Regions from separate parts of the Streptomyces sp. DF42 genome, predicted to be linked through region 2. Evidence: riboswitches for the same ligand, from Rfam matches in the RefSeq annotation. Region 2 holds a riboswitch; each other region holds the start of a gene.
What was found. Region 2 has a riboswitch for cyclic di-AMP ahead of ACYUED_RS26585 (transglycosylase SLT domain-containing protein). Riboswitches for the same ligand answer to the same signal wherever they lie in the genome.
Positions count from the first base shown of each region.

Region 1: linked by a shared signal. The riboswitch ahead of ACYUED_RS27585 (C40 family peptidase) and the one ahead of ACYUED_RS26585 (transglycosylase SLT domain-containing protein) in region 2 are both predicted to bind cyclic di-AMP.
Region 3: linked by a shared signal. The riboswitch ahead of ACYUED_RS17320 (transglycosylase family protein) and the one ahead of ACYUED_RS26585 (transglycosylase SLT domain-containing protein) in region 2 are both predicted to bind cyclic di-AMP.
Region 4: linked by a shared signal. The riboswitch ahead of ACYUED_RS04075 (C40 family peptidase) and the one ahead of ACYUED_RS26585 (transglycosylase SLT domain-containing protein) in region 2 are both predicted to bind cyclic di-AMP.

Region 1 covers NZ_CM177859.1:5,986,519-5,994,310, reverse strand. The annotation lists gene ACYUED_RS27595 (ScyD/ScyE family protein) at 212-661, opposite strand; gene ACYUED_RS27590 (hypothetical protein) at 722-964, opposite strand; cyclic di-AMP (ydaO/yuaA leader) riboswitch at 1,340-1,509, shown strand; gene ACYUED_RS27585 (C40 family peptidase) at 1,518-2,672, shown strand; gene ACYUED_RS27580 (tellurite resistance/C4-dicarboxylate transporter family protein) at 2,772-3,746, shown strand; gene ACYUED_RS27575 (hypothetical protein) at 3,724-4,077, opposite strand; gene ACYUED_RS27570 (C40 family peptidase) at 4,537-5,607, shown strand; gene ACYUED_RS27565 (M48 family metallopeptidase) at 5,643-6,431, opposite strand; gene ACYUED_RS27560 (type I restriction endonuclease subunit R) at 6,437-7,792, opposite strand, start outside.
Region 2 covers NZ_CM177859.1:5,785,037-5,792,828, forward strand. The annotation lists gene fahA (fumarylacetoacetase) at 197-1,435, opposite strand; gene ACYUED_RS26570 (carboxylate--amine ligase) at 1,652-2,899, shown strand; gene ACYUED_RS26575 (FAD-dependent oxidoreductase) at 2,965-4,197, shown strand; gene ACYUED_RS26580 (HAD family hydrolase) at 4,301-5,113, shown strand; gene ACYUED_RS26585 (transglycosylase SLT domain-containing protein) at 5,120-5,602, opposite strand; cyclic di-AMP (ydaO/yuaA leader) riboswitch at 5,606-5,781, opposite strand; partial or broken gene ACYUED_RS26590 (CocE/NonD family hydrolase) at 6,175-6,386, opposite strand; gene ACYUED_RS26595 (polyprenyl synthetase family protein) at 6,772-7,782, shown strand.
Region 3 covers NZ_CM177859.1:3,815,000-3,822,791, reverse strand. The annotation lists gene ACYUED_RS17335 (nucleoside triphosphate pyrophosphohydrolase) at 1-901, shown strand, start outside; gene ACYUED_RS17330 (cytochrome P450 family protein) at 866-2,104, opposite strand; gene ACYUED_RS17325 (transglycosylase family protein) at 2,310-3,266, shown strand; cyclic di-AMP (ydaO/yuaA leader) riboswitch at 3,462-3,647, shown strand; gene ACYUED_RS17320 (transglycosylase family protein) at 3,651-4,334, shown strand; gene eno (phosphopyruvate hydratase) at 4,622-5,908, shown strand; gene ACYUED_RS17310 (FtsB family cell division protein) at 6,020-6,496, shown strand; gene ACYUED_RS17305 (DUF501 domain-containing protein) at 6,521-7,048, shown strand; gene ACYUED_RS17300 (Ppx/GppA phosphatase family protein) at 7,182-7,792, shown strand, end outside.
Region 4 covers NZ_CM177859.1:850,196-857,987, reverse strand. The annotation lists gene ACYUED_RS04085 (ABC transporter substrate-binding protein) at 1-309, opposite strand, end outside; gene ACYUED_RS04080 (hypothetical protein) at 465-836, shown strand; gene ACYUED_RS04075 (C40 family peptidase) at 894-2,297, opposite strand; cyclic di-AMP (ydaO/yuaA leader) riboswitch at 2,306-2,480, opposite strand; gene ACYUED_RS04070 (DUF5997 family protein) at 2,713-3,117, opposite strand; gene ACYUED_RS04065 (LysR family substrate-binding domain-containing protein) at 3,176-3,937, shown strand; gene ACYUED_RS04060 (hypothetical protein) at 4,043-4,867, shown strand; gene ACYUED_RS04055 (permease) at 4,947-5,984, shown strand; gene ACYUED_RS04050 (TIGR03943 family putative permease subunit) at 5,981-6,793, shown strand; gene ACYUED_RS04045 (alpha/beta fold hydrolase) at 6,866-7,792, opposite strand, start outside.

The DNA of each region.
Region 1 (7,792 bases), 200 kb from region 2:
CCTCGGCCGCAGAAGCCGCGGATCTTCCGGATCCGGCCGCCCGGCGTCTTCCTGCCCTCCGAGACCGTGCCGTCACGGTCCGCGACCGACCAGGCCGAGACGTAGACCGTGCCGCCCCGCGGGGCGACGGCCACTCCCGCCGGAAAGGGCACCTTCACGTCCGTACGCCTGCCGCCCGAGACCTTCGTCACGACGCCGGCGAAGAGCCGGCTTACGTACAGGTCGCCCCGTTTGTTGAAGCGATGCCGTGATCGCGCCGAAGCCGGACGTCCACGAGGATCTTTCCGCTCCAGGGGTCGACCTGCCACACGCGCGCGGTGGGCTTCGCGGGCTCGCCGTTCAGCTCGCCGACGTAGAGGTTGCCGTCCTGGCCGAGGGCCAGGGAGGTGGGGACGGCCTCGTGCCCGTCGTGGTCCTTGAAGACCGTGAACGGGCGGGCCCTGCCGCTCCTGGGCACCACGATCAGGTCGTTGCCGGCCGCGTCCGCGACGATCCTGCGGCCGTCGGGGAGCGCCAGGACGGCGTACGGATCGGAGTCGACGGCCGTCTCGTGCGGGTTGCACGTCAGCTCCTCGGCGGAGACGTCGGCGGCGATCCTGGCCCTGGCCCGGTCGATCGACAGCAGGTTGCCGAGCTTGTTCCAGGGCCGGGCGGTGGGCACACCGGCTTCGGGCCCAGGTCTCCACGCCCCAGACGCTGCCGTGGCAGGCCGAGACGCCGTTCAGGCCGACCGCGAAGCCCCCGTCGGGGGCACCGGCCGAGGCAGGCCGTCGACCAGGCGGTGGTGCTTCCAGGGCGCCCCCTCGCGGAAGACCTTGCCGACCGCCGCCGTCAGGCCGATGCAGGTCGGGCCCTCGGGTCCCTCGCCGAGGCACTTCCTGCCGCCGCGGCCGGCCTCGGCGACGTACGGACGACCGCGGTCGCAGGAGAGCCGACGCGGATTGTCGAGGTCCTTGGCGATCACGCGGATCACCGGCTTGCCGCCAAAGTGTCCGCCGGAGTCGCTCGCGGGTGCGATGCCGCGGTGGCGGCCAGGGCGACCGATGTGCCCAAGACGGGTGCTGCGCGCTTTCTCATGGCCGTACCCCCTCACCCAGCGCGGTACCTGACCGCGGCCGGCTGGAAGTTAGCGCCAGGAAGCGGGCGCATGCCGTCAGTCCGGTCAGAAGGCGCATGAATCTACGCAGATCATTGCGGAAGGACCACGTTTCGCGACGCCCTGACCCAAGGTCACGAAAATGTATCGGGCATATCGAACATCAACCTTCACACGGGCCCCACGAGTTGGCTACCGTTCCGAGCAGGCCGCACGACACCCACCGGCGAACGTCGCCGGGCCGAGCAGCCTCCGCTGAGTCCGGTATGCCGCCGCGCATCCGGAGCCGGGGACCCACCGATCCCGGGGTGAATCGGTCCGACTCCTTTCCGGGGCGCGGACCGTAGGGCAACCCTTCCGAACCACCCGCCCGAACCCGACAGCTAACTCGGTAGGCGGAACGTGGAAGGAGTCGCCTCCCTTGGCGTCGCACCGCAAGTCACGCCCCGCTGTTACGCGCGTAGCAGGCATACGCACCCCCGCTCTCGCCACGGCCGCCCTCACCTCCATGGCCCTGCTGTCCCAGTCGGCCATTGCCGCCCCCGCCACCGACGGGCAGCCCAGTCTCGAGGAAGTCGAGAAGAAGGTCGACGACCTCTACCGCCAGGCGGAGTCGGCCACCGAGAAGTACAACGCGGCCAAAGAGAAGACCACGACGCAGCGCAAGCGCGTCGACACCCTCCTCGACGACGTCGCCCAGCGCACCCAGAAACTCAACGCGGAGCGGGAGGAACTCGGTTCCTACGCCGCCGCCCAGTACCGGACCGGCGCCGCCGCACCCGACACGGCGACCTTCCTGCTCGCCGACTCGCCGCAGGACTACTTCGACCAGACGCATCTGATGAGCCGGCTGACCTCCCGCCAGAAGAGCGCGGTCGACGACTACTTCACCGAGCAGTCCGCGACGATGAAGAAGCGGCAGGAGGCCTCCAAGAGCCTTCAGACGCTCACCAAGACGCAGAGCGACCTGCAGACGGCCAAGTCCACGGTGCAGGCGAAGCTCTCCGGCGCGCGCGAGCTGCTGTCGAAGCTGACCGCCGAGGAGAAGGCTCGGCTCGCGGCGATCCAGCGGAAGAAGGAGCAGGAGGCCGCGCGCAAGGCGGCCGAGCTGGCCGAGCGGCAGGCGGCCGAGCAGAAGGCCAAGGAGGAGGCCTCGGCCGGCGGGAGCGGTTCCTCCGCGGACTCGGGCAGTACCTCCGGCACCGGCTCCTCGTACGCCACGAAGGCCGAGAAGACGCTCGCCTTCGCCCGTGCGCAGATCGGCAAACCGTACGTCTGGGGCGCCACCGGCCCCGGCTCCTACGACTGCTCCGGCCTCACCCAGGCCGCCTGGAAGGCCGCGGGCGTCAGCCTCCCGCGCACCACCTACGACCAGGTGAACGCCGGCACCACCGTCCCCCTGGCCGACGCGCAGCCGGGCGACCTGGTCTTCTTCTACGACGACATCAGCCACGTCGGCATCTACATCGGCAACGGCATGATGATCCACGCCCCGAAGCCCGGCGCGTACGTCCGCGAGGAGTCGGTCTACTACGGCGGCGAATCGATCATCCACAGCGTGGTGCGGCCGGCCTGAGGCACCCCGGAGCGGGGCACGCGCGCGTGCAGGTGTTTTTGGACCCACGCGCGCGTGCCCCGCGCCCCTGCGGCGGCGGGTCTCCCTAGGCTCGGCCCCATGTCCGCCTCCTCCGCTTTCCGCGCCTGGTGGGCGCAGCGCTCGCCGGCGGCCGGGGCCGCCCTGATGGCGACCGGCATCGTGTCGGTCGGGCTGCATCTGACCGGGTACGAGGTGTTGTCGCGGATCGCCCTGGTCCTGACCTGTGTCGCCTGGGTGGGGCTGGCGGCGGACTTCGGCGCGCGTCTGGTGCGGGATCCGGAGAGGTGGCTGGCACAGGCGCGGACACCGGACTCGCTCACCGCCGTCGCGGCGACCGCCGTACTCGGGACCCGGTTCGCCGCCCTCGGATGGCAGACCCTCGCCGAGGCCCTGCTCGCGCTGGCGGCCGTGCTGTGGCCCGTACTGCTCGTCGACGTCGTATGGCACTGGTGGCATCGCATGCCGGGTTCGGTGTTCCTGTGTTGCGTGGCCACACAGGGGCTCGCGGTGCTCGGCGCCGCGCTCGCCGCAGCCGAGACGACGGCATGGCTCGCGCACGCGGCACTCGTGCTGTTCTGGCTCGGGCTCGTGCTCTACGGCTTCGCGCTGGCCCGCTTCGACCTGCGGCAGATCACTCAGGGCCACGGGGATCACTGGGTGGCGGGCGGGGCGCTCGCCATCTCGGCGCTCGCCGGATCGGGGCTCCTCGCGGCGGACAGCGCACGCCTGTACCTGTGGAACGACGACGACCGCGGCGTGCTGCGCGCCGTCACCGTCGCGCTGCTCGTGCTCGACATCGCCTGCTGCGCCGTACTGCTCGTCGCCGAGGTGGTCCGGCCGCGGCTCGGCTACGACGCGCGCCGCTGGGCGACCGTGTTCCCGATGGGGATGACGGCGGCGGCCGGGCTGTCCGCCTCCGCCGCCCTCGACGTCCCGAGGCTCAAGGGGCCCGGGCAGGTGCTGCTGTGGATCGCCGTGGCGGCGTGGGTGGCCGTCGCCGCGGGGGCCGTCGCGTCGGCCCGCGTCGGCATCAGGTCCACAGCACCGCGATGAAGATGTTCGCCGTGGTGAGCAGGCCCACCACCCCGAACATGCTCTTGTCGACCTTCTCGTCGTCCCGCTTCACATAGACCAGGCCGAGGACCACGACCAGCAGGGCCAGCTTCAGGCCGATCTTGACGGTGTTGACGTGATGGCCGTCGGCCTGGTTGAGGCCGACCAGGATCGCGCCGGTGACCAGCATCGTCAGCGCCCCGTGCAGCATGCCGGGGACGAAGCGGGCCGTGCCCTGCCCCATCGCCTTCATCTGAGTGAGGAAGCCGCCGAGCAGCGCGGCGATGCCGATGATGTGCAGGCCGACGAAGAGATGGATGAGTACGTCCATGAGGCCGGAGCTTAAACAGGGGCTCACGGGCGTCCGACACCGCCCCGTCCTTCACCCGTGGACCGCGCACATATGCGGCCCAGCGGCTCATAGCAGCTCGCCGTCGGGCGCGGCGCCAGAACCGTCACTTCGGTCAGCGCACTGCGCGAAGTCGACGGCAGGGGCCGCGGATCACGGACGTATACGGTCACCCGGCGATCCGCCCGGGGCACTTCCGCACATCGCGTTACCGAGCCGACACCGTCAGGTTTAGCGTCCTCCACCAGGTGGCCGGCTCCCCACCGCCGCCCGGGCCAGGGGCGGCAGTCGGACACCACCGCCGAGAAGGTCCGGCGGCGGACCGTTCCCCCTGTGCGGGCCGCCGCCGGACGCGTGAGCCGCTCGGAAGTGGTCGGAACAGGGCGGAACAGTGCGGACAAGGCGGAACAGGGCGGTTCTACGAAAGGACGTGCAGTCCACGTGGCAGCGCACCGCAAGCCCAGCCGGCGCTCGCTCAGCGGCAGTTCGGCCCGGACCGCGTTCACGATCGCCCTGGCGGGTGCGGCGACCGCGACGGGTTTCGACGGGACCGGGCACGCCGAACCGGAGCTGACTCCCGCGCAGGTCAAGGCGAAGGCGGACAAGCTGTACCAGGAGGCGGAGGCCGTCACCGAGAAGTACAACGGGGCGAAGGAGAAGGCGGACGCCGCCGAGCAGCGGCTGTCGACGCTGCGGGACGAGGCGGCACGCAAGACGGACGGGCTCAACTCGGCGCGGGACGCGCTGGGTTCGATGGCCGCGGCGCAGTACCGCGACGGCGGCCTCGACCCGGCGCTGCAACTCGCGTTGTCCAACGACCCGGACCGCTACCTCGAGGGCGCCGAGTTCGCCGAGCGCGCGGGCACCCGGCAGGCGGCGGCCGTCGCGGACGTACGCAAACAACTGCGGGAGATCGAGCAGCTGCGGGGGGCCGCGCGCATCGAGCTGACCTCGCTCACGTCGCGGCAGGCGGAGCTGGAGCGGGACAAGAAGGCGATCACCGGGAAGCTGGCAGCGGCACGGCGACTGCTGGCTCGGGTCCCGGCCGCGGAACGTGCTCGGCTCGGGCTCGGCGAGGACGGAGGCACGCGCGCGTCACGGTCCGGCCCGGGCACGCGGGTCGGCCTGGAAGCGCCCGGTGGCGCGACGGCCGAGGCGCCCGGCTCCCGTGCCGCGGCCGCCGTCTCGTACGCCTACGCCAAGCTCGGCAGCCCCTATGTGTGGGGCGCGACCGGCCCGGACTCCTTCGACTGCTCGGGCCTCGTCCAGGCCGCCTACCGCTCGGCGGGCATCTCCCTGCCTCGCACGACCTACGCCCAGATCGGCTCGGGCCGGCGCGTCGCCCGCTCCGAACTGGCCCCCGGCGACCTCGTGTTCTTCTACTCCGGCATCAGTCATGTCGGCATCTACGTCGGCAACGGCCAGATGATCCACGCTCCGAATCCGTCGGCGCCGGTGCGGATCGCCCCGATCGACGAGATGCCGTTCGCGGGCGCCACGCGGGTGGTGTGAGGAGGGCTGACGCTCTCGTCCTCGCGACCCTCACCTCAATTCCGCTCGGGGATCTGCCCGAGCCACAACCGCCTTCCCAGGTCGTCGAGTTCCTCCTTGCGCGCCTCGCACTCCGGTATCGCCCGCTTGAGAAGCATCCAGTAGTCGGGCCCGTGCCCGGAGACCTTGATGTGTGCCAGTTCGTGAGCGATCACGTAGTCGACAAGGTGGGCAGGCAGCTGGAAGACAGCCCAGTGCAGGGCCATCGTGCCGGCGCCTGCATCGCCGGGCCGGTACGTTCCCCATCGGTTTCCGACGTCGCGAACGTTCACCGCAGGTTCGGGAACCTCCATGCGGGCAGCCCACGGCTGAAGACGTCCCCGCGACCACCGCAGCCCGGCCTTCCGGTACCAGGCGACCAGGTCTCGCCGCGCTCGGGCGGGCTCCGCCGCGACTGCCTTGTCCATTCTCAGCCGCCCCGCCGACAGCCGCACCGGAGCCCTGCCCTCGTCCACCAGAAGCAGCCGGTACTCGCGCCCCAGATAGCGAAAAGTCTCGCCGTCCCGGAACTCACGCACCGGATGCGCCGGCCGGTGCCGTTCCCGCAGCACAAGTTTCGACTCAAGCCAGGCCCGGCTCTGCCGCACGAAGTCCTCAGCCCTCGCCACATCACAGCTCACAGGCGTGCGCAGGGTGAGCGTGCCGTCCCTCTCGACTGTGAGTCCGAGCCGCTTGCGCCGAGCACTCACAGCGATCAGGAAGTCCCTCCCGTCCACCCCGAGCACCTGACCGTCGACAAGCTGAGGACGCTCTGTGACACCGGAGGGCGGGACGAGATCTGGCACGCGTTCTATTGTCCCCGCCCCCGCGCGCGGAACGCGGAGGCATGCTGCTGCGCGTATCCGGCGATCGCGTTGGACAGATCACGCAACGGTTTGGGATCACGCTCTCGCGGCTTCAGCCCCGCTTTCCGCAGTTCGTGCCAGATGGCGATCCGGAGATCACCCAGGCTCGACTCGTTGGCCGACCAGGACGCCCGGTTCACATACACGGAGATGAGCGAGCCGAGATCGACGGTCAGGCCACGCAGAAACTCCTGGCCCGGCTGCTCGAACGCCGGCTGCTCGGCCAGTTGCTCCGACAGTTTGGTGTACAGCCGCTGCTCGACGGGACTCAGATCCGCCACAGCCGGGTCGGCCTGCTCCGCCTTGCGGGCCCTGTCGATGAGCGGCCCGACCCGCTGCCTGATCTCGTCCCAGCGGCCGTCGAACTGGTCGAGGATCTCCTGGAGCTCCTGCGCGAGCGTCCGGTAGACCGGGCGGTCCTCCTGCTCCAGACGTTCCTCCAGGTGGTAGCGGAGTGCCTGCACCTGCTCCGCCGCCGATTCCCGGGCCTCCGGGATGCGCCCCACGACCTCGTCGAAGTCCGGCGCGAGAATGGACACGGGCGCGATCACCTGCGTCAGCTCGGGCAGTTCGAGGTGATCGGCGATCATCGCCCGCACTTTCCGGCCGTACGCGCGCAGGGCGAACTGACCGCCGGTGTCGTCCCGGTAGTGCCGACGCACCCGTCTCTGCAGTACGGCCCACTGTCGTGCGCTGGGAATCTGCTTCAGCGCCGCCTCGTGCGGCAGTACACGCTCCAGAGCACCCAGGAAGGCGCCCATCTTGCTGTCGAAGTCGGCCCGGGCGGACTGGTCGCCCAGCGCCCACAGACCGCTGGTGACGCCCTCGGCAGTGTCGAGACGCGTGATCCCCAGTCCGTCCAGGAACCGCTGCATCTCGGCACCCGCCGCCTCCAGGTCCGGCACCTCGCTGGCCAGACTCCGTACGGCACTCAGCGCGGGCCCGTCGCCCTTGTACGCGGGCAGGGTCACCGCGAGGTTGTTCAGCACCCCGTAGTAGTCCACGACCCGGCCCTCCTCCTTGCCGTTGCGGGGCCGGTTGACCCGGGCGATGGCCTGCAGCAGCTCGGCGTCCTGAATGGGCCGGTCCAGGTAGAGGGCCTGCTCGATGGGCGCGTCGAAGCCGGTGAGCAGCATCGACTTCACGATGAGGAAGGCGATCGGCCGCTGTTCCCGGTCGCTCCACGGGTTCAGTCCTGTCTCCACCGGGGCGGTCTGCGGGACACTCCACGGGTTCATGGCGACCACGCCGCCCGGCTCGGAGTCGTACTCCGGCGGATGGTCAACCACCCACGGGTTGTC
Region 2 (7,792 bases):
GCGGGCGGTGGGACGATGCGGCTCGGCGCGCGGGACCCCGCCGCCAGTATGACGGCGAACAGCGCGTGAGTCAGGGGCCGACGGCCATCACATACGTCTCGCAGTGCCATCGTGTACGTCTCGCGCGGCCGCCCCGTACGCCCCGCGCGGTCGTCGTCACACCCCGCAACTCCCGCTCAACACCCCGCAACTCCCCTCACTCCACCACGCCTGCCACGATCCGGCCGCTCACCTCGCCCAGTCCCACCCGGGTCCCGCCCGGCCCGGGCGCCCACGCCGAGAGCGTCACCACATCCCCGTCCTCCAGGAACGTCCGCTTGCCGTCGGGAAGTTCCAGCGGATCCCGTCCGTTCCAGGTCAGCTCCAGCAGGGATCCGCGCTGCGACAGCTCCGGGCCGCTCACCGTGCCCGAGCCGTACAGGTCGCCGGTCCGCAGCGAGGCGCCGTTCACCGTCATGTGGGCCAGTTGCTGCGCCGCCGTCCAGTACATGGTGGAGAAGGGCGGCTCGGAGACGACATGGCCGTTGATCGCGACGGAGATCCGCAGGTCGTAGCCGCCGGGTCCGTCACCCGAGGTGCCCGAGCCGTCCGTGTCGTCCAGATAGGGCAGCAGCGCGTGCGTCCGCTCCGGCGGCGCCACGCGCGCGTCCTCCAGGGCGTCCAGCGGGGTGATCCACGCGGCCACCGACGTGGTGAAGGACTTGCCGAGGAACGGTCCGAGGGGGACGTACTCCCAGGCCTGGATGTCGCGCGCGGACCAGTCGTTGAGCAGGCACAGCCCGAACACGTGCTCCCGGAAGTCGCCGAGTGCCACCGGCGTCCCGCGCTCCGAGGGCGCGCCCACCACGAAGCCGACCTCGGCCTCGATGTCCAGACGGACGGACGGCCCGAAGACGGGAGCCGCGTCGGCCGGAGCCTTGCGCTGCCCGGACGGCCGTACGACGTCGGTGCCCGAGACCACCACCGTCCCCGAGCGCCCGTGGTAACCGATCGGGAGGTGCTTCCAGTTCGGCGTCAGCGAGTCCACCGCGTCCGGGCGGAAGATCTGGCCGACGTTTCGCGCATGGTTCTCGGACGCGTAGAAGTCGACGTAGTCCGCGACCTCGAACGGAAGATGGAGCGTCACCGACGACAGCGGGTGCAGGAAGGATCCGATCGCCTCCTGATGCGCCGGCACCGTCACCCACGCCGTCAGTGCGCGCCGCACGTCCGACCAGGCGGTGCGACCCGCGGCGAGAAGCGGGTTCAGCGAGGGGCGCGCGAGCAGGGAGGCATACGGCGAGCCGAGCGCCTGCGCCGCCGCGCCCGCGTCGAGGACCTGGTCACCGAGCCGGACTCCGACGGTCCGCTGCGTCGAACCGGCGGGGGAGAACACGCCGTACGGAAGGTTGTGCGGACCGAAGGGGTCACCTTCGGGGACGTCGAAGGGGGGCATGGGGTGCTGCCTCACTCTCGTGTGTTCCTGCTGGTCGTGCCACACGTTACGGCTGAGTTGCCTGTCTTGGGCAGTGTCTAAAGAGTTTGCAATGTCCGAATTGGCCTTGTCGGAGGCCCCAATTCCGGCTTAGCGTCCTTTGGGGGACACGGACGGGGTGGGTCCGGTCCGTAGGGGGGACGCGTGGGGGGACCCGTGGCCAGGAGCAGCAGGAGTGTGCCTTTTGAGGCCGACCGTGATGTGCCCGGCCTGATCGTCAAGTTCGGCGACTATCCGCTGCACCACGGCGGCGTCGGCGCGATCCGCAGCCTGGGCCGCCTGGGCGTGCCGATGTACGCGATCACGGAGGACCGCTACACGCCCGCCGCCTCCTCCCGCTATCTCAAGAAGGCCTTCGTCTGGCCGACCACCGGCACCGAGAATCCCGACCGTCTGGTGGAAGGCCTGCTGCGCGTCGGCCGCCGCATCGGCCGTCCCACCGTCCTCGTCCCCACGGACGAGGAGGCAGCCGTCCTGATCGCCGAGAACCAGGACGCGCTCAAGAGCTTCTTCCTCTTCCCGCGCGTCGAACCGGCCCTGCCGCGCCGCCTCGCCAGCAAGCAGGGCCTGCACGAACTGTGCGTGGAACACGGCATCCCGAGCCCGACGGCCGCGTTCCCGCGGACGTACGACGACATCGTGGCCTTCGCCGACAAGGCCCGTTTCCCGGTGGTGGCCAAGAACCGCGAGGCGTTCATGCGGCGCAAGCAGCCCGCGGTGAACGGCACGACGAGGATCGCCACCCGCGAGGGCCTGCTCACCCTCGCCCGCGACTGGGGCGAGCACCCCGGGGTGATCCTCCAGGAGTACCTGCCGCGGGAGGACGCCGAGGACTGGATCGTGCACGCCTACTTCGACCAGGACTCGACCCCGCTCGCCATGTTCACCGGAGTCAAGGTGCGCTCCTGGCCACCGCACGCGGGCATGACGGCGAACGCGTACGTCGTCGACAATCCGGAACTCGCGGACCTTGCCGCGCGTTTCATCAAACAGATCGGCTTCACCGGCATCATCGACCTCGACCTGCGCTTCGACCGGCGCGACGGCCTGTACAAACTCCTCGACTTCAACCCGCGCATGGGCGCCCAGTTCCGGCTCTTCGAGAACGAGTCCGGGGTGGACGTCGTCCGCGCCATGCATCTGGATCTGACCGGGCGCCCCGTCCCGGAGGGGGAACAGCGGGCCGGCCACCGGTACATCGTGGAGAACATCGACCTGCCCGCCCTGCTCGCCTACCGCCGCAGCGGCTATACGACGCCGCACGCACCGGCGCGCGCGAGCGGGACGGAGCTGGCCTGGCTCGCGGGTGACGACCCGCTGCCGTTCGTCACGATGCTCGCGCGCTTCGTGCGGCCTGGCGCGAAGCACCTGTACCAACTGTGGCGGACCAACCGCCGTGGCAGCAGCACCAGTTCGAGCAGCTAGCCGGCAGTTCCAGCTGCGAGAGCCGGACACGAAGTGACGAAGTGATTGTCCTGGGGAGGGACTTCGTGATTCAACCGGTTGCAATCATCGGCGCCGGGCCCTTCGGCCTGTCGACCGCCGCCCATCTGCGAGCGCGCGGCATCCCCGTCCGCGTCTTCGGCGACCCCATGGTCAGCTGGCGCGACCACATGCCCGTCGGAATGCTCCTGAAGTCGACTCCGGTCGCCTCCAATTTCGACGCCCCGCAGCAGGGGCACAACCTCGTCGACTACTGCGACGCCGCCGGCATCAAGCGGCTCGTGACGGACGAGGACATCATCCCGGTCGAGACGTTCATCGCCTACGGCGAGTGGTTCCAGCAGAAGCTGGTGCCCGAGCTGGAGCAGGTGCGGGTCGTGTCGGTGGAGCGGAGCAAGAGCGGCGGCTTCGAACTGAAGCTGGACTCGGGCGAGTTGTTCACCGCCCGCGCGGTCGTCGTGGCGACCGGGCTGTCCGGCCTGGAGCGCCTGCCGGCCGAGCTCGCCTCGGCCGCGCCGGACGGGCCCACGCCCACGGGCCCGGTCTCCCACAGCTCTCAGCAGCACGACCTCACGCGCTACGCCGGCAAGGACCTGATCGTCGTCGGCGCCGGCCAGTCCGCGCTGGAGACGGCGGCGCTGGCGGCGGAGGCGGGCGCGCAGGTCAGGCTGGTGTCCCGCGGCCGCGGCAGGGTCGCCTTCGGGGCACCGCCGTGGAAGCAGCCGAAACTGCGCCCCGAGTCGCCCTTCGGCCGCGCCTGGTCCCTGTGGGCCCTCAGCTACTACCCGCACGCCTACCGCTACCTCCCGGCCGAGGTACGCCACTATCTGGTGCGCCGCGTCCTCGGCCCGCTCGGCGCCTGGTGGCTGCGCGACCGCTTCGAGGGGAAGGTGCAGGTCAGCGAGGTCGACCGGATCGTGCGCACGGACGCGGCGGACGGCGGCCCGACCCTGACGGTCCGTACGCACGCGGGTGGCCTCCAGAAGCTGTCCGCGGACCACGTCATCGCGGCGACCGGATACCGCGTGGACATCGCCGCGATGGACGTCCTCGGCCACGGACTGCGCACAGGTCTGGCGGTGAGCCGGGGCGCGCCCAAACTGGGCGCGGGGTACGTCTCCTCGGTTCCGGGCCTGTACTTCACGGGCCTGCCGGCCGCGTCGTCGTACGGCCCCGTGATGCGCTTCGTGTGCGGCACGGAGTTCGCCTCTCCGAGGCTCGCCACACACCTGGCCGCAGCGCACGGACAGGCGGGCGCCGCGCACCCCACCCGGCGATGAAGAGCCCACCGGAGCAGGGGAGTTGACCAAGGATCGGCGGTGCACTCCGCCATCGTCCGGTTCGCGGTGAGTCGGTGGGGCGTCCTGTCCGTATTCTCTGATCATGGCCGCACCCACCGCATATGCACTCATCGCCACCGACCTGGACGGCACGCTGCTCCGAGGCGACGACACGCTGTCCGACCGGTCTCTCGCAGCGCTCGCGCGGGTGGCCGAGGCCGGCGCCCGTCACCTCGTCGTGACGGGTCGGCCGGCGCCCGGAGTGCGGCCGCTCCTGGATGCCCTGGGCAGCACGGGGCTCGCGGTGTGCGGACAGGGCGCGCAGGTGTACGACGCCGGCGCGGACCGTCTGCTGTGGTCCGTCACGCTGGACCAGGAGCTGGCCGAGACCGCCCTCGGCAAGATCGAGGCCGAGGTGGGCCAGGTGTACGCGGCCGTCGACCAGGACGGAGTGGAGGGACTCACGCTCATCGAACCGGGCTATCTGATGCCGCACCCGACCCTGCCGGCCGTGCGGGTCGACCGGCGCGACGACCTGTGGGGCGAGCCCATCAGCAAGGTGCTGCTGCGCCATCCCGACCTGTCCGACGACGAGTTGGCGTCGACGGCGCGCACGGTGGTCGGTTCGCTGGCCACCGTCACCATGTCCGGACCCGGGACCGTCGAACTCCAGCCATGCGGCATCACGAAGGCGACGGGCCTCGCGCTGGCCGCCGCACACCTGGGACTCGGACCGGAGCGGACGATCGCCTTCGGTGACATGCCCAACGACATCCCGATGTTCGACTGGGCCGCCCACGGCGTCGCCATGGCCAACGCACATCCCGAACTCAAGGCGGTGGCCGACGAGATCACCACGTCGAACGAGGACGACGGCATCGCCGTCGTCCTCGAAAGACTCTTCCCGAGCGGGTGATACGGCTCAGTACGCGCCGAACACGTTGTCGATCGATCCGTACCGCGCGGCCGCGTACTTGCAGGCGGCGGTGATGTTCGCGACCGGGTCGTAGGGGTCGTACAAGGTGCCGGGCACGTGGTAGGCGAGGAACGTCGGGTCGATGACCTGCAGCAGCCCCTTGGACGGGGTGCCGGCGGCCGCGTTCGAGTCCCAGAGGTTGATGGCGGCCGGGTTGCCCGAGGATTCGCGGATGACGTTGCGGTAAATGCCGTTGTACGTCCCGGGGATGCCGTTCTGTGCCATCACCTGCAGGGAGGCCCGGATCCAGCCGTCGAGGTTGTCGGCGTAGCCCAGGGACCTGGCGGTGGCCACGGTCGGGGTGGCCGCGGAGGCGCTGGTCGCTCCGATGATCGGGAGGGCGAGAACGGCGGCGCCCGTGCCGATGACGGCGAGCTTGCGGGCGAGGCGGGAGTTCTTGGTGCGGCGGTGCTGAGCGGCAGCAGGCATGGCGAGGTTCCTCTCCGGCGCCTACGAGGTGAGCTGTCGGGTTCGGGCGGGAGCTGCCCGGCCGCGCCGCCCTGCGGCGACGCGACTTCACCCCTAGCCGGTCCGGGACGGTGCCCGGTCCGGCGGCTTACCTGGTTCCCCCGCTCCTGCCGTGCGAGTGAGTTCGTCGATGGGTCGTGTCCAGGCGGCGGCAGGATTCGGCGTTCCGCCCGACAGGCCGGGAACGTATGCGAGAGCACATGTCCGGAACAAGTACTGAATTCACAGATCACGCCTATTGACCTTGGTCTGAGGCATATGGGTCGCTTGATCCTTTGCGGTTGCCAACCCTCAACTTGCGTACGGGTGAAGGAAAATCGACAGAAGTCGGACGGCCGTCGACTCGCGCGACGGCGTGACCCAACTCACTGGCTCCGGTAACAGTGGCAAATCGGGCAATAGGCCCAACTCGTAGTCAATCAACTGTTCATGAGGTCCACGTCCCCCTGGTTCGAAGGAAGATCACCTCTCTATCTTCGTTGCACACCGCCTGATTAGGGGCGAAAGGGACTCTCTGTCGCAGGTGGTCTACGGGGGATCCGGGAGTGGCGGACGAGCACGGTGGCCGCCCGCGCGCGCATGTCCACCGTGAGGACGGAACCTCCTCTGTGGTGCGCGTCGTTGTCATGGCAGTCGTCCGTCGAGCACGCCTTGACGACCGCTTGAGCGGCTCGGGCGGGAGGGTCGCGATCTGGAGGGAGCTGAAGCCGCCCCAGGAGATGCCGGACATGCCCACCCTCATGGAGTAGTGGCCGCGGGGCCGGAAAGAGTGAGAGCAGACCCCCCGGTCGGCCGAAGGGGGCGGGGTCGTCCTCAAGGTGGCTGCCCGCTGCCGGATGCGGCGTCCGTCTTCGTCCGGGGCGCAGGCCGTCCACCTGTCGGAGCCGGCAGAGGCGCCGACAGGCAAGGCGACAGGTGGGGCGACAGGCAAGGTGATGGGAAAGTCGATAGATATCCGCTCATATCAGGTGATCAAAAACATACCGGTCGTGATCCGATACCGCCCGTGGTGGACGGGTGGGTGGCATCGGTGATCGAAAGGTGACCGGATACGCTGACTTGAGTGATGTCAGCGACCTATCGACAAACCGTGTAACCGCCAGCAGACACCAGCAGACAGGAGACCCCTCGTGACCGTCGTCGGGCCGTTCGGGCTGAGCGTGCGGGACCAGGCTCTGGAAGCCGATGTCCAGGCCGGATTGGCGGCCGTCGAGGAAGGTTTGCTCGAAGCCACCAAGAGTGAGGTGCCCTTCATCACGGAGGCCGCCCAGCACCTGGTGCGGGCGGGTGGGAAGCGGTTCCGCCCGCTGCTCGTGATGCTCGCCGCCCAGTTCGGTGATCCGTACGCCCCCGGGATCGTGCCGTCGGCCGTGGTGGTGGAGCTGACCCATCTGGCCACGCTGTACCACGACGACGTGATGGACGAGGCCGCGGTGCGGCGCGGTGTGGACAGCGCCAACACCCGCTGGGGCAACTCGGTCGCGGTCCTCACCGGCGATTTCCTGTTCGCGCGCGCCTCGCACATCCTGGCCGACCTCGGCCCCGAGGCGGTCCGGGTCCAGGCGGAGGCGTTCGAGCGGTTGGTCACCGGGCAGATCCTGGAGACGGCGGGGCCGCAGGACGGGCGGGACCCGGTCGATCACTACGTGGACGTGCTGGGGGGCAAGACGGGCTCGCTGGTGGCCGTGTCGTGCCGCTTCGGCGCGATGATGTCGGGCGCCGACGAGACGGTCGTGGACGTGCTGACGCAGTACGGGGAGCGGCTCGGCGTGGCCTTCCAGCTGGCCGACGACGTGCTGGACATCGCCTCCGACTCGCGCGAGTCCGGAAAGACGCCGGGCACCGATCTGCGCGAGGGGATCCCCACCATGCCGGTGCTCCGGCTGCGGGAGCGGGCGGCGCGGCTGGGACTGGCCGAGGACATCGCCCTGTGTGAGCTGCTGGACTCCGACCTGGGCGACGACGCGCGGCTCGCGGAGGCACTCACGGCACTGCGCGCGCACCCCGCGCTGGAGCAGGCGCGCCGGGACACCGTGCGCTACGCCGAGGAGGCGCGGGCGGCGCTGGCTCCGCTGCCGGAGTGCGGCGCGAGGCTCGCGCTGATGGAAATGTGCGACGCCGTGGTGCACCGGGCCGGCTGAACTCGCCACT
Region 3 (7,792 bases), 2.0 Mb from region 2:
CGCCGACCGCGTGCTGTGCGCGGACGCCGCCCACCCGCAGCTGCCGTATCTGCGGGAGGCGGGCATAGCGGTCGACGAGTCCGCCCCCGCCGCCGAGGAACTGGTCGCGGTGTGTGCGGGCGGGCGGACGGTCGTCGTGGTCGCGACGGGCGAGGGCGAGTCGGTGCTGACCGACGGACTGGCCCGCCTCGCCGGCTCCGGACGCGTGCACATGCCGGAGCTGGAGCTGCTCCCCGCCTCCTACGACCTCCCCGGCGCCCGTCTCCTGGACCTCGTCCAGGTCATGGACCAGATCCGCGCCGAGTGCCCGTGGTCGTCCCGGCAGACCCACAAGGGCCCGGCGAAGTACGGCATCGAGGAGGCGTACGAACTCGTCGAGGCGATCGAGGAGGGCGACCGCGACGAACTGCGCGAGGAACTGGGCGACGTCCTGCTCCAGGTGGTCTTCCACTCCCGTATAGCCGAGGAGGACCCGGAGAGCCCCTTCTCCATCGACGACGTGGCCGCCGGCATCGTCACCAAGCTCATCCACCGCCACCCGCACGTCTTCGGTGACGAGACGGCGTCCACGCCCGAGGAGGTCAAGGAGCACTGGCTGCGCACCAAGGCCGTCGAGAAGCAGCGCACCTCCGTGACGGAGGGCGTCCCTCTCGGCCAGCCGGGACTGGCCCTCGCGTCGAAGCTGGCCTCGCGGGTGCGGACCGCGGGCTTCGAGGTCCCGCTGCCCCGAGCCGAGGGCATCGGCTACGAGCTGCTCGCACTGGCCGTGCGCGCCGAGGCGGAGGGCGTCGACCCGGAGGCGGCCCTGCGGGCGGCGGCCCGGGCCTACCGGGACGCGATCAGACAGACCGAGGACCGGGCCCGCTCAGGCGGCGGCGAACCGCACGGGCAGCTCTCGTAGTCCGCGCATGATGAGGCCGCCCCGCCAGCGGAGGTCGGCGGGGTCGGCGGCGAGTTCGAGGTCGGGCAGGCGGCGCAGCAGGGTTTCGAGGGCGGTGCGGCCTTCGAGGCGGGCCAGGGGGGCGCCGAGGCAGTAGTGGATGCCGTGGCCGTATCCGAGGTGCTGGTTGTCGCGCCGGGTGAGGTCGAGGGTGTCGGGCTCCGGGAAGCGTGCGGGGTCGCGGTCGGCCGCGGCGAGGACGACCAGGACGGGATCGCCGGTGGCGATGCGCTGCCCGCCGACGGTGAGGGGCTCGGTGGCGAAGCGCCAGGTGGCCAGTTCGACAGGGCCGTCGTAGCGGAGCAGCTCCTCTATGCCGGTGTCGAGCAGCCCGGTCTCACCGCGGTCGATCGACGCCTGGAGCCGCCCCCGCTGCTCGGGGTTGCGCAACAGCGCGTATGTCCCGTTACCGATCAGGTTGATGGTGGTTTCGAAGCCGGCGAACAGCAGCACGAAGCACATCGCCGCGGCCTCGTTCTCGGTGAGGTGTTCACCGTGGTCGGAGGCGCGGATGAGGCCCGAGATCAGGTCATTGCCGAGGTCGCCGCGCTTGCGGTGGATGAGCTCGGCGAGATAGCCGCGGATCTTCTTCACGGAGCGGGCGACGCCACCGCGCGGACCGCCGCCGTGCCGGATCATCATCCCCGCCCAGTCGCGGAAGTCGTCCTGGTCCTCGCGGGGGACGCCGAGCAGGTCGCAGATCGCGTAGATGGGGAGGGGGAAGGCGAAGTCGTGGATCAGGTCGGCCTCGCCGTTCGGCGCGAACCGGTCGATCAGATCGTCCGTCAACTCCTGCACGCGCGGCGCGAATTCGGCCACCCGGCGCGGAGTGAACGCCGTGGAGACGAGGCGCCGCAGCCGGGTGTGGTCCGGCGGGTCGATGTTGAGCAGATGCGTCATCAGATTGGCGCTGCGCTCGCCCGGGATGCCGGTTTTGCTCTTGCCCTGCGCGTCCTCGGCGTGATGGGCGGGGTTCTTCGACAGCCGCCCGTCGGCGAGCGCCTGACGTGCGTCGACGTAGCGGGTCACCAGCCATGCCCCCACCCCGCTGGGAAGCGTCGTCCAGTGGACGGGGGAGTGCTCGCGCAGCCATGCGTAGGCCGGGTAGGGATCGCCGGCGAATTCCCAGGTGAAGAGTTCGGGGGCGGTGTTGGGGACGTTCACAGGACGACCGTATCGGGAGCCGCTGGTGAACGCCCCGCCGCGGCGGCCGGCGCAAAGGTGACACGCGTTCAACTCCGTGATCTTCACGTGATCTACGCGGCATTAACTTGTGACAAGTGATCGACTGCCGATACGTTCACCCACCAGCGCGGTGCCGAGCACCATCCGCCGCGCCGGTCACTGCTGTCTCGCGAAAGGCCCCCGCATGCTCTCCGGGAACGGTCGACACCGTCGCCCCCGTCAGGCTCCGGCACTCCTCGTCGCGGCCGGGGTGACCGGCTCCGCCATCGCCATCCCACTCCTCGGGGCGGCCTCCGCGCACGCCGCCGACGGCACCACCTGGGACAAGGTGGCGAAGTGCGAGACCGGCGGCGCCTGGAGCGAGAACAGCGGCAACGGGTTCTACGGCGGACTCAAGCTGACCCAGAAGAACTGGGAGAAGTACGGCGGCCTCGACTACGCCCCCAGAGCCGACCTGGCCAGCCGCAACCAGCAGATAGCCGTCGCCGAGAAGCTCCTGGACGACCAGGGCGTCGGCGCCTTCCACCTCTGCGGACTGACCTCGGGCCTGAACAAGGACTCGGACTCGGCCGACATCGACACGGGCATTCTGGAGGGCGGTTCGGGTTCGTCCGACTCCTCCGACTCCACCGGTTTGTCCAACTCCTCCGGTAATGGATCCAGTGGGTCCGGTGATTCCTCTTCGTCGGATTCATCCTCCGGCGCCTCGTCCAGCACTTCTCCTTCCGCCTCCGAGGACGCGAAGGACAACTCCACCGAATCCGGCACATCGGCCTCACCCTCCACCTCCCCGTCCGGGACGGCCTCGCGAGACGCGCAGCGTCGCGACGACTCGTCCGCAGATCGGGCAAAGGGTGATGACTCGGACAATGCCCAGGAGGAAGTGGGCTCTTGGAGCCTCGTCGACACCGGCTCGATCGGCACCGGCCGCCACCGCGGCGCCAGCGCCGAGGGGGTCAAGGCGGACAGTCGTACGGACGACACGTATACGGTCCACGCCGGCGACACCCTCGCCTCCATCGCCGACTCCCTTGACCTGGACGGCGGGTGGCACGCGCTCTACGCCGAGAACAAGAAGGCCCTCGGTAGCGACCCGAACCGTATCGTCGCCGGTCAGACCCTGCGACTCCCTGCCGAATAGGGCGAAAAACAACGGGAGTTCGCGTCACATTTCGCTCCGGAATGTCCGGTTTGGTGAAAGTGTGGGATGAGTCTCAGAAGCCCTGATCGTCTTTGAAATTCCCCGGATCGCGTGTCTACGGTCGTCACCGCTCGTCAACACGAGCCCCGGCTGCCGCAACGCCGAATCCTGCCAGCGGCCGTACGGGAACAGTCGTCGCGTCAAGCGCCGTAGGCAGGAGCGGGGGACCCAAGGTAGGCGCCGGGTCCGGCAGTTGAGGCCTCACGGCCTCCGACGCCGGAACCGGCTTGGGGTTAAGTCGCGCACCGGGAGGTGCGCGGCCGGGCAACTCAACCGGCCCGAACCCGACAGCTCACCTCGCAGGCGTCGGTGAGGGGATCCACCATGCTGTTTTCCGGCAAGGGCAAGCACCGTCGTCCGTCCAAGGCCACCCGCGCCGCCGCGATCGCCGGCGTCACCGGTGTCGCCATCGCCGCCCCGCTGATGGCGGCCGGCAGCGCCTCCGCCGCCACCGCCTCCGAGTGGGACGCCGTCGCCCAGTGCGAGTCGGGCGGCAACTGGTCCATCAACACCGGCAACGGCTACTACGGCGGCCTGCAGTTCTCCGCGTCCACCTGGGCCGCGTACGGCGGCACGCAGTACGCCGCGCAGGCCAACCAGGCCGGCAAGGCGCAGCAGATAGCCGTCGCGGAGAAGGTTCTCGCCGCTCAGGGCAAGGGCGCCTGGCCGGTCTGCGGCACGGGCCTGTCCAGCGCCGCCTACAACGGCGCCGGCGCCTCCGGCTCCAGCAGCACCGCCAACCGCTCGGCCGACTCGCAGGCCGCCTCCCGCTCCTCCGAGCGCCCGGCCGCGAAGACCCAGAAGAGCCAGAAGACCGTCACCACCCCGACCGGCAAGAAGGTCAAGAAGGGCGACGGCGAGTACAAGGTCGTCAAGGGCGACACCCTCAGCTCGATCGCCGAGAAGCACGGCGTCAAGGGCGGCTGGCAGAAGCTGTTCAAGCTGAACAAGGACATCGTCTCCGACGCCGACCTCATCTACCCGGGCCAGCAGCTGCACCTGAAGTGACGGCCTGCCGGTAGCTGAACCACAAGCGCCCGCCCATCCGTGTCCTCCGTCATGGCGGACACGTGAGGGCCTCCCCCCGTCCCCACGGGCTCCCCGCTCCGGTGCGTGTTCCCCCGTACGCACCGGGGCGGGGTCTTTTTGCGCCCCCTCTTTGTTCCGTTCGGAAACAATTTACTCTCGGTTCTGCTCAAGGGATGGTCGGCAGCGTGGCCGATCGGCCGGAGGCGGTTAGGCTCGTCTCGCAGAGCCAGCGCTACTGCCGTAGCCGCGTCACATCCATGAAGGAGATGCTCGTGCCGTCCATCGACGTCGTCGTAGCCCGGGAAATCCTGGACTCCCGAGGCAACCCCACGGTCGAGGTCGAGGTCGGCCTCGACGACGGCAGCACGGGTCGTGCCGCCGTCCCCTCCGGCGCCTCCACGGGCGCCTTCGAGGCCGTGGAACTCCGCGACGGTGACCCCAACCGCTACCAGGGCAAGGGTGTCGAGAAGGCCGTCCTCGCCGTCATCGAGCAGATCGGCCCGGAGCTCGTCGGCTACGACGCCACCGAGCAGCGCCTGATCGACCAGGCCATGTTCGACCTGGACGCCACCGACAACAAGGGCTCCCTCGGCGCCAACGCCATCCTCGGCGTCTCCCTGGCCGTCGCCCACGCCGCCTCCGAGGCCAGCGACCTCCCGCTCTTCCGCTACCTGGGCGGCCCGAACGCGCACCTGCTGCCCGTTCCGATGATGAACATCCTGAACGGCGGCTCGCACGCCGACTCGAACGTGGACATCCAGGAGTTCATGATCGCCCCGATCGGCGCGGAGTCCTTCTCCGAGGCCCTGCGCTGGGGCGCCGAGGTCTACCACACCCTCAAGAAGGTGCTGAAGACCAAGGGCCTGTCCACCGGCCTCGGCGACGAGGGCGGCTTCGCCCCGAACCTGGAGTCCAACCGCGCCGCGCTCGACCTCATCATCGAGGCCATCAAGCAGGCCGGTTACGTCCCCGGCGAGCAGATCGCGCTCGCGCTCGACGTCGCCGCGTCCGAGTTCTACAAGGACGGCAAGTACGAGTTCGAGGGCAAGTCCCGCTCGGCCGCCGAGATGACCGAGTACTACGAGGAGCTCGTCTCCGCGTACCCGCTCGTCTCCATCGAGGACCCGCTGTACGAGGACGACTGGGCCGGCTGGAAGGTCATCACCGACCGGATCGGCGAGAAGGTCCAGATCGTCGGCGACGACCTGTTCGTCACCAACCCGGAGCGCCTGGCCCGCGGCATCGAGGAGGGCACCGCCAACGCCCTGCTCGTCAAGGTGAACCAGATCGGCTCGCTGACCGAGACCCTGGACGCCGTCGAGATGGCCCAGCGCAACGGGTTCAAGTGCATGATGTCCCACCGCTCCGGCGAGACCGAGGACGTCACCATCGCCGACCTCGCGGTCGCGGTGAACTGCGGCCAGATCAAGACCGGCGCCCCGGCCCGCTCGGACCGCGTCGCCAAGTACAACCAGCTGCTGCGCATCGAGGAGATCCTCGACGACGCCGCGGAGTACGCGGGCCGCTCGGCCTTCCCCCGCTTCAAGGTCTGACCTCCGGGCTGACCCTCCGGGGTCAATCCTTAGCCAGTCGTACGTACGTCCCCGTACCGGTCCCGTACCGTGTGCGGGGACGTACGCGCGTGTGAACGGGAGGCGGGGAACATGGCCGTGAAGGACCGGGACCGGTTCTCCACCGCGACCAGGATCAAGCTGCTCGGCGAGCAGACGGCGGCCCGTGTCTACCGCTCCCAGACCAAGCGCCAGGCCCGCCGCTCGCGCCTCACCGGCCGGGCGGCGCTGCTCGCCCTGGTCCTGTGCTCGCTGGTCGTCGCCCTCGCGTATCCCATAAGGCAGTACGTCTCCCAGCGCTCCGACATCGCCGACCTCCGGCGGCAGAAGGCACAGGCCAGGGAGCGGGTCGAGCAGCTGCGCGACCTGAAGGCACGCTGGCAGGACGACGCGTACGCCGAGCAGCAGATCCGGCTGCGGCTGCACTATGTGATGCCGGGCGAGACGGGTTACGTCGTCATCGACCCGAACGCCGCCAAGCAGTCGCGGGCCGAACTCGGCGCTGCCGACCGCCCCTGGTACACGAACGTCTGGGACGGGGTCGACAAGTCAGACGCCTCCGACCAGTAACCGACAGAGGAACTCAGTACAGGCATGGAAACGCCCCCGCCGCCCACCCCGCGCACCGAACCCACCGACGCCGACGTCGAGGCCTTCAAGCAGCAGCTAGGGCGGCCGCCGCGCGGGCTGCGCGCCATCGCGCACCGCTGCCCCTGCGGTCAGCCGGACGTCGTCGAGACGGCGCCGCGCCTGCCCGACGGCACGCCCTTCCCGACGACGTACTACCTGACGTGCCCGCGCGCCGCCTCGGCGATCGGCACGCTGGAGGCGAACGGCGTCATGAAGGAGATGACGGAGCGGCTGCAGTCCGATCCGGAACTCGCCGCCGCGTATCGCTCCGCGCATGAGGACTACATCCGTCGCCGGGACGAGATCGAGGTGCTGGAGGGGTTCCCCAGTGCCGGGGGTATGCCTGACCGGGTCAAGTGCCTGCATGTGCTCGTTGGGCACTCGTTGGCCGCGGGGCCGGGCGTGAACCCCCTCGGCGACGAGGCACTGGCGATGCTGCCGGAGTGGTGGCTCAAGGGGCCGTGCGTGGTGCCGGGTGCTGCTGAGGAGTGACGGTCGGTGCAGCGCCGTTGCTGGGGGCTGCGCCCCCAGCCCCCCTTCGGCCCGAAGGGCCTCGTCCTCAAACGCCGGACGGGCTGAGTGCAGCTGACCGGCGCTGAAAAAGATCACGTAGAAGGGCACCCCCATGACCCGCGTCGCCGCCATCGACTGCGGTACGAACTCCATCCGCCTCCTCGTCGCCGACGCGGACCCGGACACCGGTGAACTGGTCGATCTGGACCGGCGCATGACCATCGTGCGGCTCGGACAGGGCGTCGACCGGACCGGGCGGCTCGCCCCCGAGGCTCTGGAGCGGACGTTCGCCGCCTGCCGCGAGTACGCCGCGATCATCAAGGAGCACGGCGCCGAGCGACTGCGCTTCGTGGCCACCTCGGCCTCCCGGGATGCCGACAACCGCGACGAGTTCGTGCGCGGCGTGCTCGACATCCTCGGCGTCGAACCCGAGGTCATCTCCGGCGACCAGGAGGCCGAGTTCTCCTTCACCGGCGCGACCAGGGAACTGACGGGCAGCGACCACCTCGCCAAGCCGTATCTCGTCGTGGACATCGGTGGCGGCTCGACCGAGTTCGTCGTGGGCGAGGAGCACGTGCGCGCGGCGCGCTCGGTCGACGTCGGCTGTGTGCGGATGACCGAGCGGCACCTGGTGCGGGAGGGCGCCGTCACCGACCCGCCGGCCGAGGAGCAGATCGCGGCGATGCGGGCCGACATCGAGCGGGCCCTCGACCTCGCCGAGGA
Region 4 (7,792 bases), 4.9 Mb from region 2:
GATGCCGTAGTGCTTGCCGTCCAGGCCCACGGTGGAGGACCACGACTTGGCGCTGATCTGGTCGTGGCCCGCGATCGAGTCGGGGTCGATCGGCTTGAGCAGCCCCTGGCTCTGGTAACTGCCCATCAGAGCCGTGTCGTTGATCAGGACGTCGGGCAGGTCCTTGGTGGAGGCCCGCGCCTGGAGCTGCTGGTCGAAGTTGACGACCGGCTGGTGGTCGATCTTGATGCCGGTCTTCTTGGTGAAGGCGGCGAAGACACGGTCGTAGGTGGCGGCCGAGTCCGGATCGCTCCGGGTCCACACCTCCAGCGTGTTCGGGTCGCCGGAACCGGCGCTGCCGGACCCGGAGCCACAGGCGGCCGTCCCGAACGCGAGCCCCGTGGCGGACGGGCCGCGGCATCACCCGCGCCTGCTCGGAGGGTTCGCGCGACGGGCCGTCCGGGCCGCGAGGGTCACCTTCCGGCGTGCGCGTTTCGGGCATCACCGTCCGCCTCGACGACGATCCCGGTCAGGAGGCGACCCGGCGCATGGCCGAGGGCATCGCGGACATCGCCGCCACCCACGTGATGGGCCCGCAGCACGACCTGCGGGTCGAGTGCGCCGTCGTCATCCCGGTGGCCGCGATCGTCCCGTGTGCTCATCCGCTCGGGCTCGGCCCGGCGGGCACCGGTCGGCGTGAACTCTTCGACGTCGGCGTCCGGTGGGCAGGGGGCTCCCGGTCCGCCCGGGGCTGGTCCGCGACGGGCTCGCCCCGCAGTAAGAGCTCGTACGCTCACTCGGTCTTCCGGCAGTGCGCGGCACAGGTCCGGGCGGTGCGCGGCCGCCGACTTCCGTGAGCGGCCGCGCACTTCACCGGACTGCTGGTGTCTCGACTCGACCGGTGTTCCTGACCCTCACGCCGGACGCACGGCGATCCGGATCGCGGCCTCCCCGGCGTTGTGGATCGACTCCTCGCGGATGACCGAGCCCGGACCGGGGGCGTGGATCATCAGGCCGTTGCCGGTGTAGACGCCGACGTGGCTGAAGTTGTCGTGGAAGAAGATCAGGTCCCCGGGGCGGCTCTCGGCGAGCGGGATCACGGTGCCGGTGTTCGCCTGCTCGTGCGGGGTGCGCGGCAGGGCGACCCCCGCGGCCTTCCAGGAGGCCTGGGTGAGACCGGCGTTGTCGTACGACTCCGGCCCGACCGCACCCCACAGGCACGGCCTGCCGATCTGCGCACGGGCGAACGCGACGGCCCGGTCGGCCTTGGTGCCGACGGGCGTCTCGACGACGGGGACACCGGTGTCGAGCACGGAAGGCTGCATCCGCCAGTCCGGGGCGGCGGGTGCGCCGGTGTCGAGTGCCGGGGGCTGCATCCGCCAGTCCTCGGCCGCGGGGACGCCGGTGTCGAGGACGGACGGCTGGAGTCGCCAGTCCCCGGCCGGCGGCACGCCCGTGTCGAGTACGGACGGCTGCCGCAGTCGCCATGCCTCCTCGGTCGCGCGCAGCGCCTGCTCCTCCCAGGGGGCGGGAACCTGGGGGAGTTGGGGCAGTGGGAGCGGCTGGGACTGGACGGCCATCAGCGGCGCCACGGAGGTCTGCCGGGCGGTGTACCTGTACAGCAGCTCGCTGGCCGCCGCGATCTTGCGCTGGTTGTGCTGCTTGGAGCTGCGCAGCGACGCCTGCTTCGACTCGGGAGCGGCAGCGGGCGGGGCCGTGGAGGATTCCTGCCGCTGTGCCGGTACGGCGGGCAGTGCCGCCGTGGGTGCGGCCGTCAACTCGGCCACCGGACCCGGCTCGGTCTGACCGGCGGGCAGTTCGAGCGCGGGCCGGGCGGCCGGCTCCAGCCCGCGGCCGGTACGGGTCTCGGGCGCCGGTGCCGCCGCGCGCTCGGGCCGGGGCCCCGCCGGGCGGGCCGGCGTGCGCCGGGTGGGCGTGCGGTCGGCCGGCAGGACGGCCGGGGCCGTCGGGCCCAGTGATGAGCGCGCCCCGGCGAACCACTGCCGGGTGATGTCGTCCATCTCGGGATCCGACGTCCGGGTCCGGCCACCGCTCGCCGGGGCGCCGCGGCCCCGCGAACCCGCCGACTGCGCCCGGGTGATGTTGTGGAGGCCGGTGTCGGACTCGGCCTGGTCGTAGAGGCTGCTCACCCGCTGCAGGACGTCTTCGCGGCTGGGGCCCTCGTCCGCCGTCATCGGTGCGGCGTCGGCGGTCTGCGAGAACAGGGCCACCGAGGTGAGGGCGGCGGTCGCGAGAGCGGAGTTGCGCATACCGGGAAGGCCGAAGCCTCCTGGACGCGACGATCGTTCCGGCGCCATGGGAGCCGTACTCCTTCCGTGCTCCGCCTACCGAGTTAGCTGTCGGGTTCGGGCGGTCGTCTCCGGAAGGCATGCCCTACGGCCCTTGCCCTTGCGGGCGGTTGGGCCGATTCACCCCATCGTTCGGTCGGGTCCCCGGCTCCGGCTGCCACGGGGGCGCACCGGACTCGGCGGAGGCCGCGCGTCCCGACGGGGTTCGCCGGTGGGTCTCGTGCGGCCTGCTGCCAAACTAGCCAACTTGTGCGACTCGTGTGAAGGTTGGAGGCCGGAATGTCCGATACGCTTTTGTGACCTTTGTCGTGACGTTCCGTCAGATCCGAGTGTTGTGCACGCAGGGAATCCGGACGGCGACGGAACGTCGCGGGCTGGCGGGTGTCGCGGAAGGACTACGGCGTCAGGAGCAAGGCGTCAGGAGTCAGGAACGCGGGTCGTCGCTCCGCTGCTCGCGCTCGGCGTTCCGCTTCTTGATGCGCGCCCCCTCCTTGCGGACCTCGGCCTGGGTGGCACGCTCCTTCTGCAGCCACTCGGGCTGTTCCTGCTTCAGCGCGTCGATCTGGTCCGTGGTGAGCGGCTCGGTGACCCCGCCGCGCGCGAGGCCCGCGATGGAGACGCCGAGCTTCGCCGCGACCACCGGACGCGGGTGCGGCCCGTTGGCCCGCAGCTCGCGCAGCCACTCGGGCGGCTCGGCCTGGAGCTGGTCGAGCTGGGCGCGTGAGACGACACCCTCACGGAACTCGGCGGGGGTGGCCTCGAGGTACACACCCAGCTTCTTCGCCGCGGTCGCGGGCTTCATCGTCTGGGTGGTCTGGTGCGACATCATGGTGCCCAGGGTATCGAGCGCGTTCGAGACCTCCGACCACGGCCGGTAGCCTGGCGGGGTGACAGGCACGGAAGCATCCCAGACGTTCCGGCTCGCGTACGTCCCGGGAGCGACGCCCGCCAAGTGGGTGCGGATCTGGAACGAGCGCCTGCCCGACATTCCGCTGACCCTCCTCGCCGTACCGGCCGCCGAGGCGTCCGAGGTGCTGCGCGCCGGTGACGCCGACGCGGGACTCCTGCGCCTGCCGGTGGACCGTACGTTCTTCAGCGCCATCCCCCTCTACACCGAGACGACGGTCGTCATGGTCCCCAAGGGCCACCTGATCACCGCGGCGGACGAGGTGAGCGTCGAGGACCTCGCGGAGGAGGTCGTCCTCCATCCGCTCGACGATGTCTTCGACTGGGACCGGCCGCCGGGAGAGCCCGCCTTCGAGCGCCCCGCCACCACGGAGGACGCCGTCGAACTCGTGGCGGCGGGCATCGGCCTCCTGATCGTCCCCCAGTCGCTGGCCCGCCTCCACCACCGCAGAGACCTCACCTACCGGCCGCTCGTGGACGGCCCCGGGTCGGGCGTCGCCCTGGCCTGGCCCGAGGAGGCGACCACGGACATGGTCGAGGACTTCATCGGCATCGTCCGCGGCCGCACGGTCAACAGCTCCCGGGGCCGCACGGCACCTGCGCCGGAGTCCCAGGGCAAGGCGGGCGACACGGCCGCCGCCCGGCGCAAGCCCACGGCCGCCAAGACGACCGGACGGAACCCTCGGGGTGGATCCGTCGTCTCCAAGGGCGCCAAGCGCAGGAAGCCTCGCCGCCGGGCGTAGCCCCGGAGGAGTGGTCTCGCCTGTGCGGCGTGGGCCACTTCTACCAGGTCAGGGGGCGTTTTGCTTCGCAGGAGGATGCGGTGCATCGGCGGTGTCGCGGACAGTGTGCGCGCTGCCGGACTGTCGTACGCCCGGGCAGACCGTTCCGGGCAGGGGCGGCTGCGTCGCGAAGCCTGGCGGGTGGCCGTATTCCTCGGGCGCACGCTGCGGGGCGAGTGGAACGGCATCGTGGTCGATCCCGTGCGGCAACTCCGAAGGCGCGGGCTGCCCGCGCTGTCCCTCGCGTTCGTGGCCGCCTTCGGCGTCATCTTCTTCCATGCGCTGGCGCAACGGCCGACCGGTGCCGTGGTGGTCCGGATCCTCGGCGGCGTCAAGGCCGACCTGCCGTGGTGGCTGGCCCTGCTGCGCACGCCGGTCTCGCTGTACGTCCCGGCCCTGGATCTGCCCGTGTGGGCGGGGATCACGCAGTTGTTCCTCGCGTTCGCGCTCGCCGAACTCGCACTCGGCCGGGCCAGGACGCTCGCCGTCGCGTACGCGACCACGCTGGCCGGCACCCTCATGGTGCGCGTGATGATCGCGCTCGGCCCCGGCTGGGGTGGGCTGGGCCTGTCGCGTGAGGTCGGGCAGGTGCTGGACACCGGACCCTCCGCAGCTGTCGTGGGCCTGTTCACCTACGTCGCCGTCGTCCGCCGCGCTCCCATCGTGTTCACGCTCACCGGTGGGTCCATGGTGTGGGAGTCGATCGCCGTACCCAACCTGGCCGGCCGGGAGCACCTGATAGCGGTCGGCGCCGCGATCGTCCTCGCGCTGTTCCACGGGCGCGGCCGCAAGCGGCCATCCGGCGAAGTCGCCGTGCCGGTCCTCCGGCACAAGGTGCCGAAGGCGACGTCCCAGCGCCGGTCCTCGGACGATCACATCGCGGTCGGTTGAACGCCGGGCGGCGTGTGCGCACCGTGCGGGGAGGAGGTCTGGCTTATCTTCGCCACGGAATCCGACATCCGGAGTAAAAATGCAAAAAACGGATGAACTGGTTGATGTGGCGCCCCCCTCAGTGATCGTCGCGCCGCCGGACGCCCACCCGAGACGGCACTTCACCCGATGGCCCCTGTCCGTCGGCATCGCCACGTCGGCCGGTCTGGTGGCGGTGCTCGTGCTCACCGGCGGCGGGTGGCTGAACCAGCCCGCTGTCGCGGCCTGGCGCACGGTCTGTCTGGCCATCACCGTCCAGGCGCTGCCCTTCCTTCTCCTGGGTACGGCCCTGTCGGGGGCGATCAACGCCTTCGTACCGGCCGACCTGTTCACCAGGATCCTGCCCAGGCGCCCCGCACTCGCCGTCCCCGTGGCCGGCGTCGCGGGCGTCGTGCTGCCGGGCTGCGAATGCGCCTCGGTGCCGGTCGCGGACAGTCTGATCCGCCGCGGCGTCAACCCGGCCGCCGCCTTCGCCTTCCTCCTCTCCGCTCCCGCGATCAATCCGATCGTGCTCACCGCAACAGCCGTCGCCTTCCCGGGAAACCCCGCCATGGTCGCCGCCCGACTGGTCGCCTCCCTTCTCACCGCGGCCGCGATGGGCTGGCTGTGGCTCTGGTTGGGACGCGAGGAATGGCTGCGCCCCGCTGTCCGGCACACCGGGCACCGGCCGGGTCACAGCCGCTGGAAGGAGTTCCGCCTCGGCTTCCGGCACGACTTCCTGCACGCCGGGGGCTTCCTGGTGCTGGGCGCCATGGCCGCGGCCACGTTCAACGTGGCGGTACCGGGCTCGGTCCTCGGCACCTTCTCCGGCTCGCCCTGGCTGTCGGTGCTCTTCCTGGCCGGTCTCGCCGTCCTGCTCGCCGTCTGCTCGGAGGCGGACGCCTTCGTCGCAGCCTCGCTCACCGGCTTCTCGCCCACCGCTCGCCTGGCCTTCATGGTGGTCGGGCCGATGGTCGACCTGAAGCTGATCGCCCTTCAGACGGGCACGTTCGGCCGGGCCTTCGCACTCCGCTTCTCCACCGCGACGACGGCCGTCGCCGTCGTCGCGAGCGTCCTGATCGGAGGCGCGCTGCTGTGAAGCGCCACGTACAAGTACTCCTGCTCGTCCTGACCGGCCTGGGACTGCTGCACACCGCCCTGTTCAGCGACCTCTGCCTGCGCTACGTCAAGGAGGGTCTGCGTCCCCTGCTCATCGCCTCCGGCGTACTGCTCCTGCTGCTGGGCCTCGCGGGAGCCGCGCTCGACCACATGGACCCGGAACACGACGACCAGGGACGCAACCACGACCACCACCAGGACCGCGACCGTAACCACGAGCACGACCTCAACCACGAAGACGACCACAGGCCCGAACACGATCACGGGCACGACCACTCCACCGCCCCCCGCATCGCCTGGCTGCTGTTCCTGCCCGCGCTCAGCCTGCTCTTCTACGCTCCGCCCGCCCTCGGCGCGTACACGGCCGCGCACGCGAACAACAAGGCCGTGAAGCAGGAGCAGCGGTTCGACCCGCTGCCCGCGACCACACCCCTGCCGCTGACCCTCACGGACTTCACCGCCCGGGTCCAGCAGGACCGGGAACAGGCCATCAGGGGCCGCAGCATCAGCATGACCGGTTTCGTCACCCCGGCAGGACCGGGCGGCGGCTGGTACCTGACCCGGATCATCTTCACCTGCTGCGCTGCCGACTCCCAGTCGGTCAAGGTGCGGATGTACGGGACTCCCGCGCCGCGCGCCAACACCTGGCTGGCCGTCACCGGAAGCTGGCACCCGCGCGGCACGCTCGGCACGAAGTCCGCGACGGCGGCCCTCGACATCCACCGCACCGAGCGCATCTCGCCGCCCGTCAACGCGTTCACCGACGACCTTCCGCTGACTCCTTCGTGACGAGGGCCCTGGTACGCCCGGTGTCTCCACGTGCACCCGGCGAACGGCCCGCTCGCGTCCCGCCGTAGGGCGTCACATGGTTGCCCCTGGCCGGCCCTGCTCGCCCTCGGGCGGCGTGGTCCGCGTCCGAGACGCATGCGTGGAGCGGACGAACTCCCGGATGACGCGGGCCAGTTCCGTCGGCCGGTCCAGGGGGAGCAGCGTGTACCCGTCGTCCACCTCGACCAGCCGCCCCTGGGGCAGCAGTGCGGCGAGGCGCCGGCCGTGCTCGGGCGGCATCACCCGGTCCTCACTCGCCCAGACGATCAGGGCGGGCCGGTCGAAGAGCGGCAGGCGCTCTGCCGTGGCTTCCAGCAGGCGACGGGTCGCCCGGTCCGCCGTACGCAACAGGCGTACGGCGTCCCGGCGGATCCCCGGTTGGCCCAGAACCGGCCGCATCCAGCGCGCGCAGGCCGCGTCACCCCGCTTGGTCAGCCAACCGAACGCGATCGGCAGACGGCGCACGAACCGCACTCTCATCTGCTGCATGAACAGCCCGAACAGACGCGGCGAGAGACGACCGCCGGCCACCAGGACCCGCCCGGTCAGGCCCGGCGGGAAGTTGTCGAAAGCGTCGCAGGACACGAGCACCGCCCGCCCCACGCGGTCCTCGCCTTCGGCCATGACGAACTGCACGAGGGCACCACCCGTGTCGTTCCCGACCAGGGTGACCTCCCGCAGGTCCAGCCGGTCGAGGAACTCGACGACGAGCCGCGCCACCGCGGGCAGCGACAGCTCAGCGTCGGCGCGCATCGGGTGGCGGTGCGCTCCCAGGGGCAGGGTCGGAGCGACACACCGGTGGTCGGCGGACAGGTCGGCCATCGGCCCCTGCCACAGCGAGGCGTCCATCATCAGGCCGTGCAGCAGCACCAGTACGGGACCGTCGCCGCCGGTGTCCTCGTACGCGATCGTGCCGGCGGAGAGTTTGATCTCGCAGGTGTCCGCGGTCCGGGTACCGGT